3 regions of the Bradyrhizobium sp. AZCC 2230 genome follow, and region 1 is predicted to be linked to each of the others. Evidence: predicted binding sites of a transcription regulator. Region 1 holds the regulator's gene; each other region holds the start of a gene.
What was found. Region 1 encodes PhoB, which activates phosphate uptake and scavenging genes when phosphate is short. Its sites were predicted from a motif close to TGTCATNNANCTGTCAT; they were not measured.
Positions count from the first base shown of each region.

Region 2: V1280_RS14155 (UDP-2,3-diacylglucosamine diphosphatase) is a predicted target of PhoB. The motif match lies at 3,016-3,032, and genes of this name have one in related genera.
Region 3: V1280_RS03325 (DUF47 domain-containing protein) is a predicted target of PhoB. The motif match lies at 1,843-1,859, and genes of this name have one in related genera.

Region 1 is NZ_JAZHRS010000001.1:6,789,565-6,794,759, forward strand. Features, by position in the region: gene pstC (phosphate ABC transporter permease subunit PstC) at 1-124, shown strand, start outside; gene pstA (phosphate ABC transporter permease PstA) at 129-974, shown strand; gene pstB (phosphate ABC transporter ATP-binding protein PstB) at 971-1,792, shown strand; gene phoU (phosphate signaling complex protein PhoU) at 1,804-2,520, shown strand; gene phoB (phosphate regulon transcriptional regulator PhoB) at 2,543-3,250, shown strand; gene V1280_RS32420 (GcrA family cell cycle regulator) at 3,364-3,873, opposite strand; gene V1280_RS32425 (aspartate aminotransferase family protein) at 4,327-5,195, shown strand, end outside.
Region 2 is NZ_JAZHRS010000001.1:2,906,163-2,911,357, reverse strand. Features, by position in the region: gene V1280_RS14180 (PAS domain S-box protein) at 1-338, opposite strand, end outside; gene thiD (bifunctional hydroxymethylpyrimidine kinase/phosphomethylpyrimidine kinase) at 622-1,422, shown strand; gene V1280_RS14170 (DoxX family protein) at 1,459-1,779, opposite strand; gene V1280_RS14165 (DUF4267 domain-containing protein) at 1,781-2,161, opposite strand; gene V1280_RS14160 (TetR/AcrR family transcriptional regulator) at 2,279-2,851, shown strand; gene V1280_RS14155 (UDP-2,3-diacylglucosamine diphosphatase) at 3,056-3,868, shown strand; gene V1280_RS14150 (glycosyltransferase family 4 protein) at 3,868-4,926, shown strand; gene V1280_RS14145 (threonine/serine dehydratase) at 5,029-5,195, shown strand, end outside.
Region 3 is NZ_JAZHRS010000001.1:718,941-724,135, reverse strand. Features, by position in the region: gene sugE (quaternary ammonium compound efflux SMR transporter SugE) at 1-143, shown strand, start outside; gene V1280_RS03330 (inorganic phosphate transporter) at 136-1,140, opposite strand; gene V1280_RS03325 (DUF47 domain-containing protein) at 1,156-1,800, opposite strand; gene V1280_RS03320 (branched-chain amino acid ABC transporter permease) at 1,957-2,925, opposite strand; gene V1280_RS03315 (branched-chain amino acid ABC transporter permease) at 2,927-3,790, opposite strand; gene V1280_RS03310 (ABC transporter substrate-binding protein) at 3,863-5,083, opposite strand; gene V1280_RS03305 (ABC transporter ATP-binding protein) at 5,132-5,195, opposite strand, start outside.

The DNA of each region.
Region 1 (5,195 bases):
AAGCGACGGCCTGCACCAGTCCGGCCTGATCCTGCTTGGCTTGCTGCTGTTCGTGCTGACGTTCTTCGTGCTCGCCGCGGCGCGGCTGATGCTGATGCGGCTGGAAAAGAAGGCGGGGAACTGACGCCATGAACCCGATCTATTCACGTCGCCGCCGCAAGGACATCGTCGTCCGCGGGCTCTGCTTCGGCGCCGCCGCCTTCGGCGTGACCTGGCTCGCGCTGATCCTGGTCACGCTGCTCTACAACGGCGTCGCAGGCCTGAACCTCGAACTGTTCGCCGCTGACACGCCGCCTCCGGGTTCGACCGAAGGCGGCCTGCGCAACGCCATCGTCGGCTCGCTGATCATGACCTTGATCGGCGTCGGCATCGGCGCGCCGCTCGGCCTGTTCGCTGGCACCTATCTCGCCGAGTACGGCCGCAACGACAAGCTGACCTCGGTGATCCGCTTCATCAACGACATCCTGCTCTCGGCGCCCTCGATCATCATCGGCCTGTTCATCTACGGCGCGGTGGTGGTGCCGATGCGCGGCTTCTCGGCGATCGCAGGCTCGCTTGCGCTGGCCGTGATCGTGATCCCGGTGGTGCTGCGCACGACCGAGGACATGCTGCTGCTGGTGCCGAACGCGCTGCGTGAGGCGGCTTCCGCCCTTGGCCTGCCGCGCTCGCTGGTGATCAAGCGGATCGCTTATCGCGCTGCGCGCTCCGGTCTCATCACCGGCGTGCTACTCGCCACCGCCCGCGTCGCCGGCGAAACCGCGCCGCTGCTCTTCACCGCGCTGTCGAACCAGTTCTTCAGCCTCGGCCTGAACAAGACGATGGCGAACCTGCCGGTCACCATCAATAACTTCGTCCAGAGCCCCTACGCCTATTGGAAGCAGCTCGCCTGGAGCGGCGCGCTGCTGATTACCCTGACCGTGCTTGCCCTGAACATTGGCGCGCGCATTCTTGGCGCCGAGAGGACCGCAAAATGAGTGATGTTTCCGTATCGATGAGCGCGGCCGGCGGCCTGCCCCAGGCGCCGGTGCTGCCCGATGCCCCCGCCAAGGTGACGGTGCGCAATCTCAACTTCTATTACGGCGAGCACCACGCGCTGAAGAACATCAATATGGCGCTCGGCGCCAACCGCGTCACGGCCTTCATCGGCCCGTCCGGCTGCGGCAAGTCGACCCTGCTGCGCATCTTCAACCGGATGTACGACCTCTATCCGGGTCAGCGCGTCACCGGCCAGCTGATCCTCGACCAGACCAACATCCTCGACCCCAAGCTCGATCTCAACCTGCTGCGCGCCCGCGTCGGCATGGTGTTCCAGAAGCCGACGCCGTTCCCGATGACGATCTACGAGAACATCGCGTTTGGTATCCGTCTGTACGAGAAGATCTCGAAGTCGGAGATGGACGACCGCGTCGAGAAGGCGCTGCGCGGCGGCGCGCTGTGGAATGAGGTCAAGGACAAGCTCAACGCCTCCGGTCTGTCGCTCTCCGGCGGCCAGCAGCAGCGCCTCTGCATCGCCCGCACCGTCGCCGTGCGGCCCGAGGTGATCCTGTTCGACGAGCCCTGCTCGGCGCTCGATCCGATCTCGACCGCCAAGGTCGAGGAGCTGATCCAGGAACTGTCCGAGAACTATACGATCGCGATCGTGACCCACAACATGCAGCAGGCGGCCCGCGTCTCCGACAAGACCGCCTTCATGTATCTCGGCGAGCTGATCGAGTTCGACGACACCAGCAAGATCTTCACGTCGCCGACCGACCGGCGCACGCAGGATTACATCACCGGCCGGTTCGGCTGAGGAGACGGAATATGGGTTCTGAACATACCGCAAAGGCCTTCGACACCGACCTCCAGGAGCTCACGCGCCTGGTCGCCGAGATGGGCGGCATCGCCGAGCGCATGATCGTCGATTCCGTCGACGCGCTGATCCGCCGCGACGTCGCGCTCGGCCAGCGCGTCGTCACCACCGACGCCGAGCTCGACACGCTGCAGAAGAAGATCGAGGAGCGCGCCGTGCTCACGATCGCGCGCCGCCAGCCGATGGCGGTGGATCTGCGCGAGATCGTCGGCGCCATGCGCGTCGCCACCGATCTCGAGCGGATCGGCGACCTCGCAAAGAACATGGGCAAGCGCGTCGCGGCGCTGGAGACGGATTTCCATCCGCTCAAGCTGTTCCGCGGCCTCGAGCACATGACCGACCTCGTGCAGCAGCAGGTCAAATCGGTGCTGGATGCCTATGCCGCGCACGACCTGCCGGCGGCGATGGCGGTGTGGAAGGGCGACGAGGAAGTCGACGCCATCTGCACCTCGCTGTTCCGCGAGCTCCTCACCTACATGATGGAGGATCCGCGCAACATCTCGTTCTGCATCCACCTGATGTTCTGCGCCAAGAACATCGAGCGGATCGGCGACCACGCCACCAACATTGCCGAGACCGTGTTCTACATGATCGAAGGCCAGGCCATCACCGACAAGCGACCGAAGGGCGACATGACGACCTTCGCCACGACGGTCCCCAATACTTGAATCCTTAAGGAGCGACGACCCCATGGGCGCACGCATTATGGTGGTTGAGGACGAGGAAGCTCTTACCGAGCTCCTCCGCTACAACCTCGAAGGCGACGGCTATGACGTCGAGACGGTGATGCGCGGCGACGACGCCGACACCCGTCTCAAGGAGCACATCCCCGATCTGATCGTGCTCGACTGGATGTTGCCGGGACTATCCGGCATCGAGCTGTGCCGCAGGCTGCGTGCGCGGTCCGACACCAAGCAGCTGCCGATCATCATGCTCACCGCGCGCGGCGAGGAGAGTGAGCGGGTGCGGGGCCTGGCGACCGGCGCCGACGATTACATCGTCAAGCCGTTCTCGGTGCCCGAGCTGCTGGCGCGTGTGAAGGGCCTGCTCCGGCGCGCGAGCCCCGAGCGGCTCGCCACGGTGCTCGCTTTCGGCGATATCGAGCTCGACCGCGAAAAGCGTCGCGTGGCGCGCTCCGGCCGGCCGATCGATCTCGGTCCGACCGAATATCGCCTGCTTGAGTTCTTCCTGGAGCATCCCGGCCGCGTGTTCTCGCGCGAGCAGCTGCTCGACAGCGTCTGGGGTCGCGACATCTACATCGACGAGCGTACCGTCGACGTGCATATCGGCCGCCTGCGCAAGCTGCTCAATCTCGGCCGCGAGCAGGACCCGATCCGCACCGTGCGCGGTGCGGGCTATGCGCTCGATGATCGGTTCGCGAAGGCCGAGCAGGCCTGAGCGGACGGACCTCAAACAAAAAGCGCGCCGAAGGCGCGCTGATCTTCTGCCGATCGTCCCGGCCCCATGCGCAATTGCGCACCAGGCCCGGACGTTGTCGTTTGGAGCTGAGCCTACCGCGGCGGCTTCGCCGGAGCGCGCCGACGATCCGCTGCCGGCTGATACGCCACCCGCGAGTGCTGGGCGCAATAGGGCAGGCCGGAGAGCGCCTTGCCGCCGCAGAAGAAGAAATCCGGGCTCGAGGGATCGCCGACCGGCCAGTGGCAGGTGGCCTCGTTCAATTCGAGCAGCGACAGCCGCTGGCTCATCGGTACCACGTTGTCGTAGGTGACCGGTTCAGCCTCCACCTCGACCTCGAAGGCCTGCGCCAGCGCGGTGTTGCCGCGCGCGATGGGCCTGCTCACCCGCATCATGTGCTGCGCCGGACGCGCCTTGCGCGGCCGCGGAGCTGCCGAAGACGGGCTCTTGGCGCGGCCCGACAGGCCGAGCCTGTGCACCTTGCCGATCACGGCGTTGCGGGTGACATTCCCAAGCTCAGCGGCGATCTGGCTGGCCGAAAGTCCGGCCTCCCAGAGCTTTTTCAACTGCTCGACGCGATCGTCGGACCAGGTCAAAACCGTCATTGTAACCTTTCCTTCGCCGCGCGCCTGCCATCCTGGGGCGGCACGACGAATGCCTAAGCCTCGAAAAACCCGTGCCGCCAGAATCCCTTAAGGCTCGCCGGGCGCAATGAGACGCCCGAACGTTTACGCCGGTACATGAGGACTTTTGGGATCAGAACCGCTGCACGAGATGTCGTATCTGACAAGCCAAACGCTACAATATGGCGTGACTCACGCGCAAGAGTCCGCCGACTCGCTTCCACATGTTCCGTGGCCAAAACCCCGCAAATTTGGCACCGCAAGACTACGGAATCAGCGTTTCGCGGGGCTTTCCGGGCGGCATTGACACCAATGGTGCCAGGCATAAGATAGTGGTGCGTGCCGCCCTTAAAAGGCGGCACGTTTCGTTTTCCGGACCAATGATGCGCTGCGCAACGCACGTTCAGGCCGTCCGAAACATCCAAAGAGACCATCATGACCAATAGCGCCGCGCCGCATTTGCTCCCCGTTTTCGCTAGGGCCGACATCGGTTTCGAGCGCGGCGAAGGCTGCTGGCTGATCGCGACCAATGGCGATCGCTATCTCGATTTCACCTCGGGCGTGGCGGTGAATGCGCTCGGCCATGCCCATCCCGCGCTGGTCAAGGCGCTGCAGGAGCAGGCGACCAAGCTCTGGCACATGTCGAACCTGTTTCAGAGCCCGGACGGCGAGAAGCTCGCGAACCGGCTCTGCAACGAGAGTTTTGCGGACTTCGTGTTCTTCTGCAATTCCGGCGCGGAAGCGCTGGAGGGTGTGATCAAGCTGGTCCGCCATTATCACTTCTCCAAGGGACATCCGGAGCGCTACCGCATCATCACCTTCGAAGGCGCTTTCCACGGCCGCACGCTGGCGACGCTGGCTGCGACCGGCTCTGCAAAATATCTCGAAGGTTTCGGTCCGCCGATGGACGGTTTCGACCAGATCCCGCATGGCGACATCGAGGCCGTGAAGAAGGCGATCGGTCCGCAGACCGCCGGCATCCTGATTGAACCGATCCAGGGCGAGGGCGGCGTGCGTTCGGCGACGCCTTCCTTCCTGAGGGCGTTGCGTCAGCTCTGCGATGAGAAGGGCCTGCTGCTCGCCTTCGACGAGGTGCAGACCGGCATGGGCCGCACCGGCGATCTCTTCGCGCATCGGCGCACCGGCGTCACGCCTGACGTGATGTCGCTCGCGAAGGCGCTCGGCGGCGGCTTCCCGATCGGCGCGGTGCTGGCGACCGCGGACGCGGCCTCCGGCATGGGGCCCGGCTCGCACGGCTCGACCTTCGGCGGCAACCCGCTGGCGATCTCGGCTGCGAACGCCGT
Region 2 (5,195 bases), 3.9 Mb from region 1:
CAGAGCGCGGCTGCGGTGAAGATCGACGCGATCGCTGTCGCTGCCTTGACCAGGCCCTCGATGCCGTAGATCGGAACCCAGAGCGTGTAGATCGACAGCACGTGCGTCAGGCCGCAGGCCATGATGAAGATCGCGAACGCCCAAAAGACCCAGCCGAACTGGAGGTCGCGCCGTTTGGTGACGAGGATCGCGAGCGCAAACGGGATCGAGAAATAGGCCAGTGCAATGCAGGCGTCCGAGACGACATGGAGCCAGATCAGCTCGGGCTCCCAGAGCAGGCAAATGCCGTGCGGCGAGAACATCGAGGAGTCGAGGATGCGTTCGAAGTAGGCCCACATGATTCCACTCCGATAGACTTGCGGGCCAGGGGCGAGCCCGCAACATTGTCGCTGGACGGTTGCACCGCTAACGTCTCACTCCTCGGTATCGACGCCAAGGGCCAAGGCGATATCGGGCTAAATTTTGCAGCCTTTGCACGGTCGAGGGTCGACAGCGCCTCGCCGGATTACGGCTGGCTGATTCGCCGGTGCCGCGAATCGCGGCCGGTCCGGCTTGCTGGGGCCCCGCGAGCGCGCTAGGACAGGCCATGGCGGTGTCCTTATCAAGCAAGTGTCTTCCGCGATGACGACGCCCGTGGCGCTCACCATCGCAGGGTCCGATTCGAGCGGCGGCGCCGGCATTCAGGCCGACCTGAAGACGTTTGCCGCGCTCGGCGTCTACGGCGCGTCCGCGATCACGGCGCTGACGGCGCAGAACACCAAGGGCGTCAGCGGCATTCATGCGGTGCCCGCGGAATTCGTCACCGCGCAGATCGATGCGGTGTTCTCCGATCTCGATGTCGGCGCGGTCAAGATCGGCATGGTGGCGCAAGCCGGGAGCATCGATGCGATCGCCTCCGCGCTGGCGCGCTGGAAACCTCGTCATATCGTGCTCGATCCCGTGATGGTCGCGACTTCGGGCGATCGCCTGCTGGCCGCGGAAGCTGTCGAGGCATTGCGCACGAAGCTGATGCGGCTAGCGTGGGTGATCACGCCCAATCTGCCGGAGGCGGCCGCACTGCTGGACGAGCCGATCGCGCGAAGCGAGGCCGAGATCGAAAGCCAGGGGCGTCGCCTGCTTGGGCTCGGCTGCCGTGCGGTCCTGATCAAGGGCGGGCACGGCGAGGGTCGTGAGAGCATCGACTATCTCGTCAGCGCCGACAAAACGGTCGCGCTTGCCGCGTCGCGCGTCGCCACGCGCAACACCCATGGAACCGGCTGCTCGCTGTCCTCAGCCATTGCAGCGGGCCTTGCCAAGGGCGAGGATCTCGAGACGGCCGTGCGCAACGCCAAGAGCTGGATCAGCGCGGCGATTGAAGCTGCCGATCGCTTCAGCGTCGGGCACGGCCACGGGCCGATCCATCATTTCCACAAGTTTTACTGACGCAGGCTGCGGATCGCGGGCCGGCAATATCGGCCCTCAAGACAACGTTCCTGCGAGAGCCATCAAGGTGGCAAACACTCCAAGCGGTACAAGGTGCGAAAATTCGCGGTGGCGCAGGACGGTCAGAACCGCGGCCAAGATGATTGCCGCACCCAGCGCCAGGCCAACAACGCGACTGGCAGGGAGCGCAATCAGAACGGCGCTGACCATCTCCAGTCCGCCGGTAAGGCTGCCCCACCAGCGCGGGTAACCCCATCGAACGAAACTGCTTTGCGTCGCGGACGTGCCGATCGCGTTATAGAGGCCTGCGCCAAAGAGTCCGGCAACGAGCAGACAGACTGAAACAACATGGGCCATCTCAGGGCACATCCATCATCATGGGGATGGCTGCCAGAACCATGATTGCCGCTGTGAGGCAGTGAATGCCGAACGCGCTTCTTGCAGAGCCTTTGCCGCCAAGCACGACCAGCATGTCGCCGATGGGGATGATGGCTTCAACAAGCAGGATGATGCCGACCCCGCGTGGGACACCCCACGCCATGAATGCCAGCACGGTCAATCCCGACGCGATGTCGCGAACGCCCTTGAGGCGAAGCCACCAGTCGGTGTTGGCGCCGTCTTCAGGGAGCGGCAGGCCGAAACTGCGCGTCGCGGTCCTCGGGCTCACGACATATTGCGTGCCGATCGCGATGATCCCGAGAGCCAGGAGCAGTGCTGTTCCAAGCGGAAGCCAATGCATGAGATTCATATCTATCTATCCAAGATAATCTAGCGCTGCTAGGTTTTGTAGTCTAGCATTGCTAGATCGTCAAGCATCGATAATAAGTGTCGACCATCTTGCCTGGGAGATCGAAGGTTGGGGATCGCCGAGCGGAAAGACAGGCAACGCGCCGAACGCGAACGCCGGATCGTGGCGGCGGCGCGCGTGATCGCGGAGCGCGAGGGATGGAACGCCGTTACGATCCGTCGGCTTGCCGACGAGATCGAGCACAGTCAGCCGGTCCTCTATTCACATTTCGAAAACAGGGATGCGATCGTTGCCGCGGTTGCGCTCGAGGGTTTCCGGGACATCGCCGTGGCTCTTCGGGAGGCGGCAAGCGGGTCGACCGGGCGAAACGCCATCAAGAATGTCGCGACGGCCTACCTCGGTTTTGCACTCGGTAATCCTGCGCTCTACGAGGCCATGTTCATTCTTCCGACGGAACTGCGCTTTGCCGAAGCCGGGACCAAACCGGAACTACGGGCCGGCTTCGAGGCCCTTGCGGCAGTCGTGACGCCGTTTTGCGTCGATGTGGAGGTCGCGACCGAGACCTTTTGGGCAGCCCTGCATGGGCTCGTTGAACTCGAACGTTCGGGCCGAATTAGGCTCAGCGCGCGGAGCGAACGCATCGCCTTCATTGTTCGGACGATTGTCGTTTCCGGAAAATAGGGCGCCTACGACTCGCGTCATTTGGTGTGTGCCGCGCTCCGGCCCGGACTTTTGCGGGGACCCGGTGCCGCCTCATGTCGCCTGATTGTCGCATGCGACTGATATTCGCGGGGAGGGCGAGGCGAGGTTTGATTCGTATCTGAGGGTGCCTCAAAGGTTCAATTGGTCATCCCCCTGTCACGGGACATTGTTACAGGCTGTCGCATGGGAAGTTACGATGTGAGTGACGAGAGCCCTGAAAGGCGCTTTCGCACCTTGTTCATCTCCGACGTTCATCTCGGAGCCCGCGGCTCGCAAGCCGACCTTTTGCTGGACTTCCTGCGCTACCACGATGCCGACACGATCTATCTCGTCGGCGACATCGTCGATGGCTGGGCGCTGAAATCGAGCTGGCACTGGCCGCAATCGCATAACGATTTGGTGCAGAAGCTGCTGCGCAAGGCGCGCAAGGGCGCCAAGATCATTTACGTGCCCGGCAATCACGACGAGTTCCTGCGCAACTATTACGGCACGCATTTCGGCGGCATCGACGTCGTCGAGAACACCGTCCACACCGGCGTGGACGGCAAGCGTTATCTCGTCATCCACGGCGACATCTTCGACCTCGTGGTGCAGAACGCGCGCTGGCTCGCCCATCTCGGCGACAAGGCTTATGACTTCGCGATCCAGATGAATCGCTTCGTCAACTTCTTCCGCCGCCTGTTCAAGGTGCCCTACTGGTCGCTGTCGCAATGGGCCAAGCAGAAGGTCAAGAACGCCGTCAACTATATCGGCGCGTTCGAGCAGGCGCTCTCGGCCGAAGCACGGCGCCATGACGCCGACGGCGTGATCTGCGGCCACATCCACTACGCCGTGATCCGCGACGAGAACGGCATCCGCTACATGAATTGCGGCGACTGGGTCGAGAGCTGCACTGCGCTGGTCGAGCACGATGACGGCCGTTTCGAGATCATCACCTGGGCGGATCACGCGCAGAAGCCTGCAGCCGTACCGCAGGTGGCGGCAAGGGCGGCTTGATGCGCATCCTGGTCGCGACCGACGCCTGGCACCCGCAAGTCAACGGTGTGGTTCGGACGCTGACCAAGCTCGCTGACGCCGCCAAGACGCTGACCGTCGAAGGTCTTGGTGTCGAGTTCACGTTCCTGACGCCGCAATCGTTCCGCACCTTTGCGATGCCGAGCTATCGCGACGTGCGGCTCGCGATGCCGCGCCCGGCGCGGATCGCAAAGCTGATCGAAGAAGCGCGGCCCGACAGCATTCATATCGCGACGGAAGGGCCGATCGGCCTGATGGTCCGCCGCTATTGCCGGCAGCGCAAGCTGCCGTTCACGACCAGCTTCCACACCCGCTTCCCCGAATATGTCCGCGCCCGGGTGCCGGTTCCGGAATCCCTGATCTGGCGGGCGCTGCGCCGATTCCATGGCCCGAGCCGCGCCGTGATGGCGGCTACGCCGGCGCTGGCCCGGGAGCTCGGCGAGCGCGGTTTCGACAATGTCGTGCTGTGGCCGCGCGGCGTCGACACCCATTTGTTCCATCCTCGCGCCATTGACCTCTGCCTGCCGGCCCCGGTGTTCCTTTCGGTCGGTCGCGTCGCGATGGAGAAGAACCTCGAGGCGTTCCTCGACCTCGATCTGCCCGGCACCAAGGTGATCGTCGGCGACGGCCCGGCGCGCAACGTGCTGGAAGAGGCCTATCCGGACGCGATCTTCCTGGGCGAGAAGCACGGCGAGGAATTGGCGGACATCTATGCGGCGGCCGATGTCTTCGTGTTCCCGAGCAAGACCGACACCTTCGGCCTGGTCCTGCTCGAGGCTCTGGCGAGCGGCCTGCCGGTCGCGGCGTTCCCGGTGAAGGGGCCCCGCGACGTCATCGGCGAAGCGCCGGTGGGTGCGCTGGATCATGATTTGCGCAATGCCTGCTTCGCCGCGCTCGATATCTCCAGGCAGGCCTGCGTCGAATTTGCCTCCAATTACACCTGGGAAGCCTCGGCGAAGGCTTTTGTGGACAGCATTGTTGCGGTCGGCGCGGTGCTGCCGGGCCGGAATGGGGCGGACCCGGACCGGTTTGCCGCCTGAGAAGTGTAGATTCTTGTTTTGACGCGTTTTCTTCGCGCGAACCATAGGATCCTCGCGCGGAGGTGTCTTGCCCGCGCCGCATCCGTCGCGATAACATCTGACATGACCGAACAGCCCCTTCCGATCGGCCCTGCCGATATCGATGCCGCAGCGCGCGTGCTCGCGCCCTTCGCCGTTCGCACTCCGCTGTTGTCCTTTCCCGTGCTCAACGAGCGCGTCGGCGCAAAAGTGTTCCTGAAGCCGGAGATGCTCCAGCGCACCGGCTCCTT
Region 3 (5,195 bases), 6.1 Mb from region 1:
CCTACGCGGTGTGGACCGGCATCGGTGCGGTGGGCACCGCGGCACTCGGGATCATCCTGTTCGGCGAACCCGCCACCGCACTCCGCCTCGCCAGCATCGGCCTGATCGTGGCCGGCATCGTCGGGCTGAAGCTCGTTACTTGAAGATCTGGACCGCCCACCAGCTCAGCGCCGCGACGATGGCCGAGGCCGGGATCGTGATCACCCAGGCATAGACGATCGAGCTCGCCACGTTCCAGCGCACCGCCGAAACGCGGCGGGCGGCACCGACGCCGACGATCGCGCCAGTGATGGTGTGGGTGGTCGAGACGGGAACGCCGAGGAAGGTGGCTATGAACAGGGTCGCAGCACCTCCGGTCTCGGCGCAAAAGCCCTGCATCGGCGTCAGCTTGGTGATGCGCAGGCCCATGGTGCGGACGATGCGCCAACCGCCCATCAGCGTGCCCAGCGCCATCGCAGCCTGGCAGGACAGCACCACCCAGAACGGCACGGTGAACTCGCCACCGAGATGACCCTGCGAATAGAGCAGCACGGCGATGATGCCCATCGTCTTCTGCGCGTCATTGCCGCCGTGGCCGAGCGAATAGAGCGACGCGGAGGCAAACTGCAGGATGCGGAACGCGCGGTCGACCGCGAACGGCGTCGACCGCACCGAGAGCCAGGACACGATCGCGACCAGCATCATTGCAAGCAGGAAGCCGACCAGCGGCGACAGCACAATCGCCAGTACCGCCTTGGTCAGTCCGCTCCAGACCGCCGCCGATAGTCCGGCCTTGGCCATGCCGCCGCCGACGAGGCCGCCGATCAGCGCATGCGATGACGAGGACGGAATGCCGAGCCCCCAGGTCACGAGATTCCAGACGATGGCGCCGACAAGTGCTGCGAAGATCACCTGGGCGTCGACGATCGCGGGATCGATGATGCCGGTGCCGATGGTCTGGGCAACGTGCAGACCGAACACCATGAAGGCGACGAAATTGAAGAACGCAGCCCAGATCACCGCGAATTGCGGCCGCAGCACCCGGGTCGAGACGATGGTCGCGATCGAATTGGCAGCGTCGTGCAAGCCGTTCAGGAAGTCGAACAGCAGCGCGACGGCAATCAATCCGACCAGGACGGGAAGACCCAACGCAGCATCCACGGCGCGTTCCCTGCCCTAAACCTGTTCAATAACGATGCTGTTGATCTCGTTCGCGACGTCGTCGAAGCGATCGGCCACCTTCTCGAGATGGTCGTAGATTTCGACGCCGACGATGAAGTCCATCGCACTGCCGTCGCGGTGCTTGAGGAACAACTCCTTCAGCCCGATGTCATGGAGGTCGTCGACGCGGCCTTCGAGCTTGGTGAGCTCTTCGGTGATCGCGGTCAGCATCGCGACGTTGGGTCCGATCGACTGCATCAGCGGCAGCGCACGTCCGACCAGATTGGCGCATTCGATCAGCAGCGCACCGATCTCGCGCATCGGCGGCTCGAAGGTGCGGACCTCGAACAGCATCACGGCTTTGGCCGTCTGCTGCATCTGGTCGATGGCATCGTCCATCGAGGTGATGAGGTTCTTGATGTCGCCGCGGTCGAACGGTGTGATGAAGGTGCGCCGCACCGCCGTCAGCACCTCACGGGTGATGTTGTCGGCATCGTTCTCGAACTGGTTGACGCGCTGGCAATAAACCGGCGTCTCCTCGCCGCCCTTCAGCACGCCCTGGAGCGCGATCGCGCCCTGGATCACAGTCTGGGCGTGGCGGTCGAACAGGTCGAAGAACCGTTCTTCCTTGGGCAGGAAAGCGCGAAACCAACGCATCATGGGGATAGTCTACCGGTTGGACATGGCCCGGCCCGAACCGGCCGTCACAAAACCGTCATAGACCATTTTCGCCCCGCGCGCGTGTTATCTCGCGCCCGCGGAGCCGGATCATCCACCGCTTTCGCGCACCCATAGAATTGGTGCGATATCAATGATTTAGAGCGATCTCCGGAAGTAATGAGCAACTTCACCAACGACGCCACGGCGGAAGGTGAGTACGCAGATCACGAAGATCGAGCCCTGGATCACCGTCACCCACTGGCCGAAGCCAGCGAGATATTGCTGCATGGCGATGATCGCGAAGGCGCCGACCACGGGACCAAAAATGGTGCCAAGACCGCCGACCAGCGTCATCAGCACGACTTCGCCCGACATCGACCAGTGCACGTCGGTGAGCGAGGCGTTCTGCGCCACGAACACTTTCAGCGCGCCGGCAAAGCCTGCCAGCGTCCCCGACAGGACAAACGCGAGGAACTTGTACTGGTCCGTCCGGTAGCCGAGCGAGATGGCGCGCGGCTCGTTCTCGCGGATCGACTTCAAAACCTCGCCGAACGGCGAGTTGATGATGCGATAGATCAGCAGGAAGCCCGCGAGGAAGCCGACCAGCACGACGTAATAGAGCACGGTCGGCTTGGACAGATCGAACACGCCGAACATGCGCCCTTGCGGAATGCCCTGGATGCCGTCCTCACCATGGGTGAACGGTGCCTGCAGATAGATGAAGTACAGCAGCTGCGACAGCGCCAGCGTAATCATCGAGAAATAGATGCCCTGGCGGCGGATCGAGATGTAGCCGGTGATGAGCGACAGCCCGAACGCCGCGGCGATGCCGACAAGGATGCCGAGTTCAGGCGGCAGCGCCCACACTTTCAGCGCGTGCGCGCTGCAGTAGCCGGCGGTGCCCATGAACATCGCATGGCCGAACGACAACAGGCCGCCATAGCCGATCAGAAGATTGAAGGCGCAGGCGAGCAGAGCGAAGCAGAGCGCCTGCATCACGAAGAACGGGTAGATGCCGCTGAACGGCACCGAGGCCAGCAGCAGCGCCATCACCACGAAGACGATCATCTCGTCACGCATCGCGCGCGGGGTCATCGGCAGCGTGTCGTCCGTCAAGGCTGTCATATCAGGCTGCCCTTCCCGTCAATCCCGTTGGCTTCACCAAGAGCACCAGCACCATCAGCACGAACACGACGGTGTTGGAGGCCTCGGGGTAGAAATATTTGGTCAGGCCCTCGATCACACCGAGCGCGAAGCCGGTGATGATGGAGCCCATGATCGATCCCATGCCGCCGATCACCACCACCGCGAACACCACGATGATGAGGTCGGCGCCCATCAGCGGCCGGACCTGGTTGATCGGCGCCGAGAGCACGCCAGCGAGCGCGGCCAGGCCGACGCCGAGACCATAGGTCAGCGTGATCATGCGCGGCACGTTGATGCCGAAGGCACGCACCAGCGTTGGATTTTCAGTGGCGGCGCGCAGATAAGCACCAAGCCGCGTCTTCTCGATCAGGAACCAAGTGGCGATGCACACCACCAGCGAGAAGATGACGACCCAGGCGCGATAGACGGGTAAGAACATGAAGCCGAGATTCACCCCGCCCTTGAGCTGGTCCGGGATGGAGTAAGGCAGGCCCGACGAGCCGAAATAGTTCTGGAACACGCCCTGCACGATCAGCGCGATGCCGAAGGTCAGCAGCAGGCCGTAGAGATGGTCGAGCCCGGTCAGGAATTTCAGCATGGTCCGCTCCAGGATCATGCCGAAGATGCCGACGATGATCGGCGCCAGCAGCAGCGCCCACCAGTAACTGATGCCGCCGAGGTTCAGCAGGAAATACGCGACGAAGGCGCCCATCATGTAGAGCGCGCCATGGGCGAAATTGATGATGTTGAGCATGCCGAAGATGACGGCGAGCCCGAGACTGAGCAGCGCGTAGAACGAGCCGTTGATCAGTCCCACCAGTAGCTGTGCGTAGAGAGCCTGCATCGATCCAGCACCCAGTCCCTTCGGCGTTCCCAAAGTAGCGCCCGCCGGCTCACCGCCGGCGGGCTGTTGGTCTTACTTCTTAAGCAGCGCGCACTTGCTCTCGGAGAGCGGCGTGAAGGCCTGGTCGCCCGGCACCGTGCCGACGAGCTTGTAGAAGTCCCACGGTCCCTTGGACTCGGAGGGCTTCTTCACCTCGAACAGATAGGCGTTGTGGATGGTGCGGCCGTTGGGCTGGATCTCACCCTTGCCGAACAGTTCGTCTTCCGTCGGCATCGACTTCATCTTCTCGACGACCTTGACGCCGTCATGCGGATTGCCGCCGAGCGCGTCCAGCGCCTTGAGATAGTGGCGCACGCCCGCATAGACACCCGCCTGCACCATGGTCGGCATCGCACCGTTCTTCATCTTCTCCGAGAACCGCTTGGAGAAAGCCCGGGTCTGGTCGTTCATGTCCCAGTAGAAGGTCTCGGTGAAGTTCAGGCCCTGCGCGGTTTCCAGACCGATCGCCTTGACGTCGGTGAGGAACAAGAGCAGCGCCGCGAGCTTCTGGCCGCCCTTGACGATGCCGAATTCGGCGGCCTGCTTGATCGTATTGGTGGTATCGCCGCCGGCATTGGCAAGGCCGATGATCTTGGCCTTGGAGGCCTGCGCCTGGAGCAGGAAGGACGAGAAGTCCGGCGTATTGAGCGGATGCTTGACGCCGCCGACGACCTTGCCGCCGTTGGCGGCGATGACGGCAGTGGTGTCGCGCTCCAGCGCCGCACCGAAGGCGTAGTCCGCGGTCAGGAAGAACCAGGTGTCGCCGCCGGCCTTCACCAGCGCCTGGCCCGTGGTGTGGGCCAGCATGTAGGTGTCGTAAGTCCAGTGCACGGTGTTGGGCGAGCACTGCGCGTTGGTGAGGTCAGAGGTCGCCGCACCCGAATTGATGTAGACGCCGTTCTTTTCCTTCACGACGTTGTTGACGGCGAGCGCCACGCCGGAATTCGGCACGTCGACGATGATGTCGACCTTGTCGACATCGAACCACTGCCGCGCAATCGCGGTGCCGATGTCCGGCTTGTTCTGGTGATCGCCCGAGATGATGTCGATCTTCCAGCCCTTCGCCGCGAGGCCGGAATCTTCCACCGCCATCTGGGCTGCGAGCGTCGAGCCGGGCCCGCCGAGGTCGGCATAGAGACCGGACTGATCGGACAACGCGCCGATCTTGACCGTCTTGTCCTGCGCGAAGGCCGCGCCAGCGGTGGTAACGGCCAACGCCGTGCCGAGCAACAACGATGCAATCGACTTTTTCATGCTACTTCCCTCGTGAATCTTCCCGTGACCGTCCGACCTTTGGTCGTACTAGACGCCGAGATAGGTGTGGAGCTTGTCCATGTTGGCGGCAAGCTCCGCATTGGAAAATCCG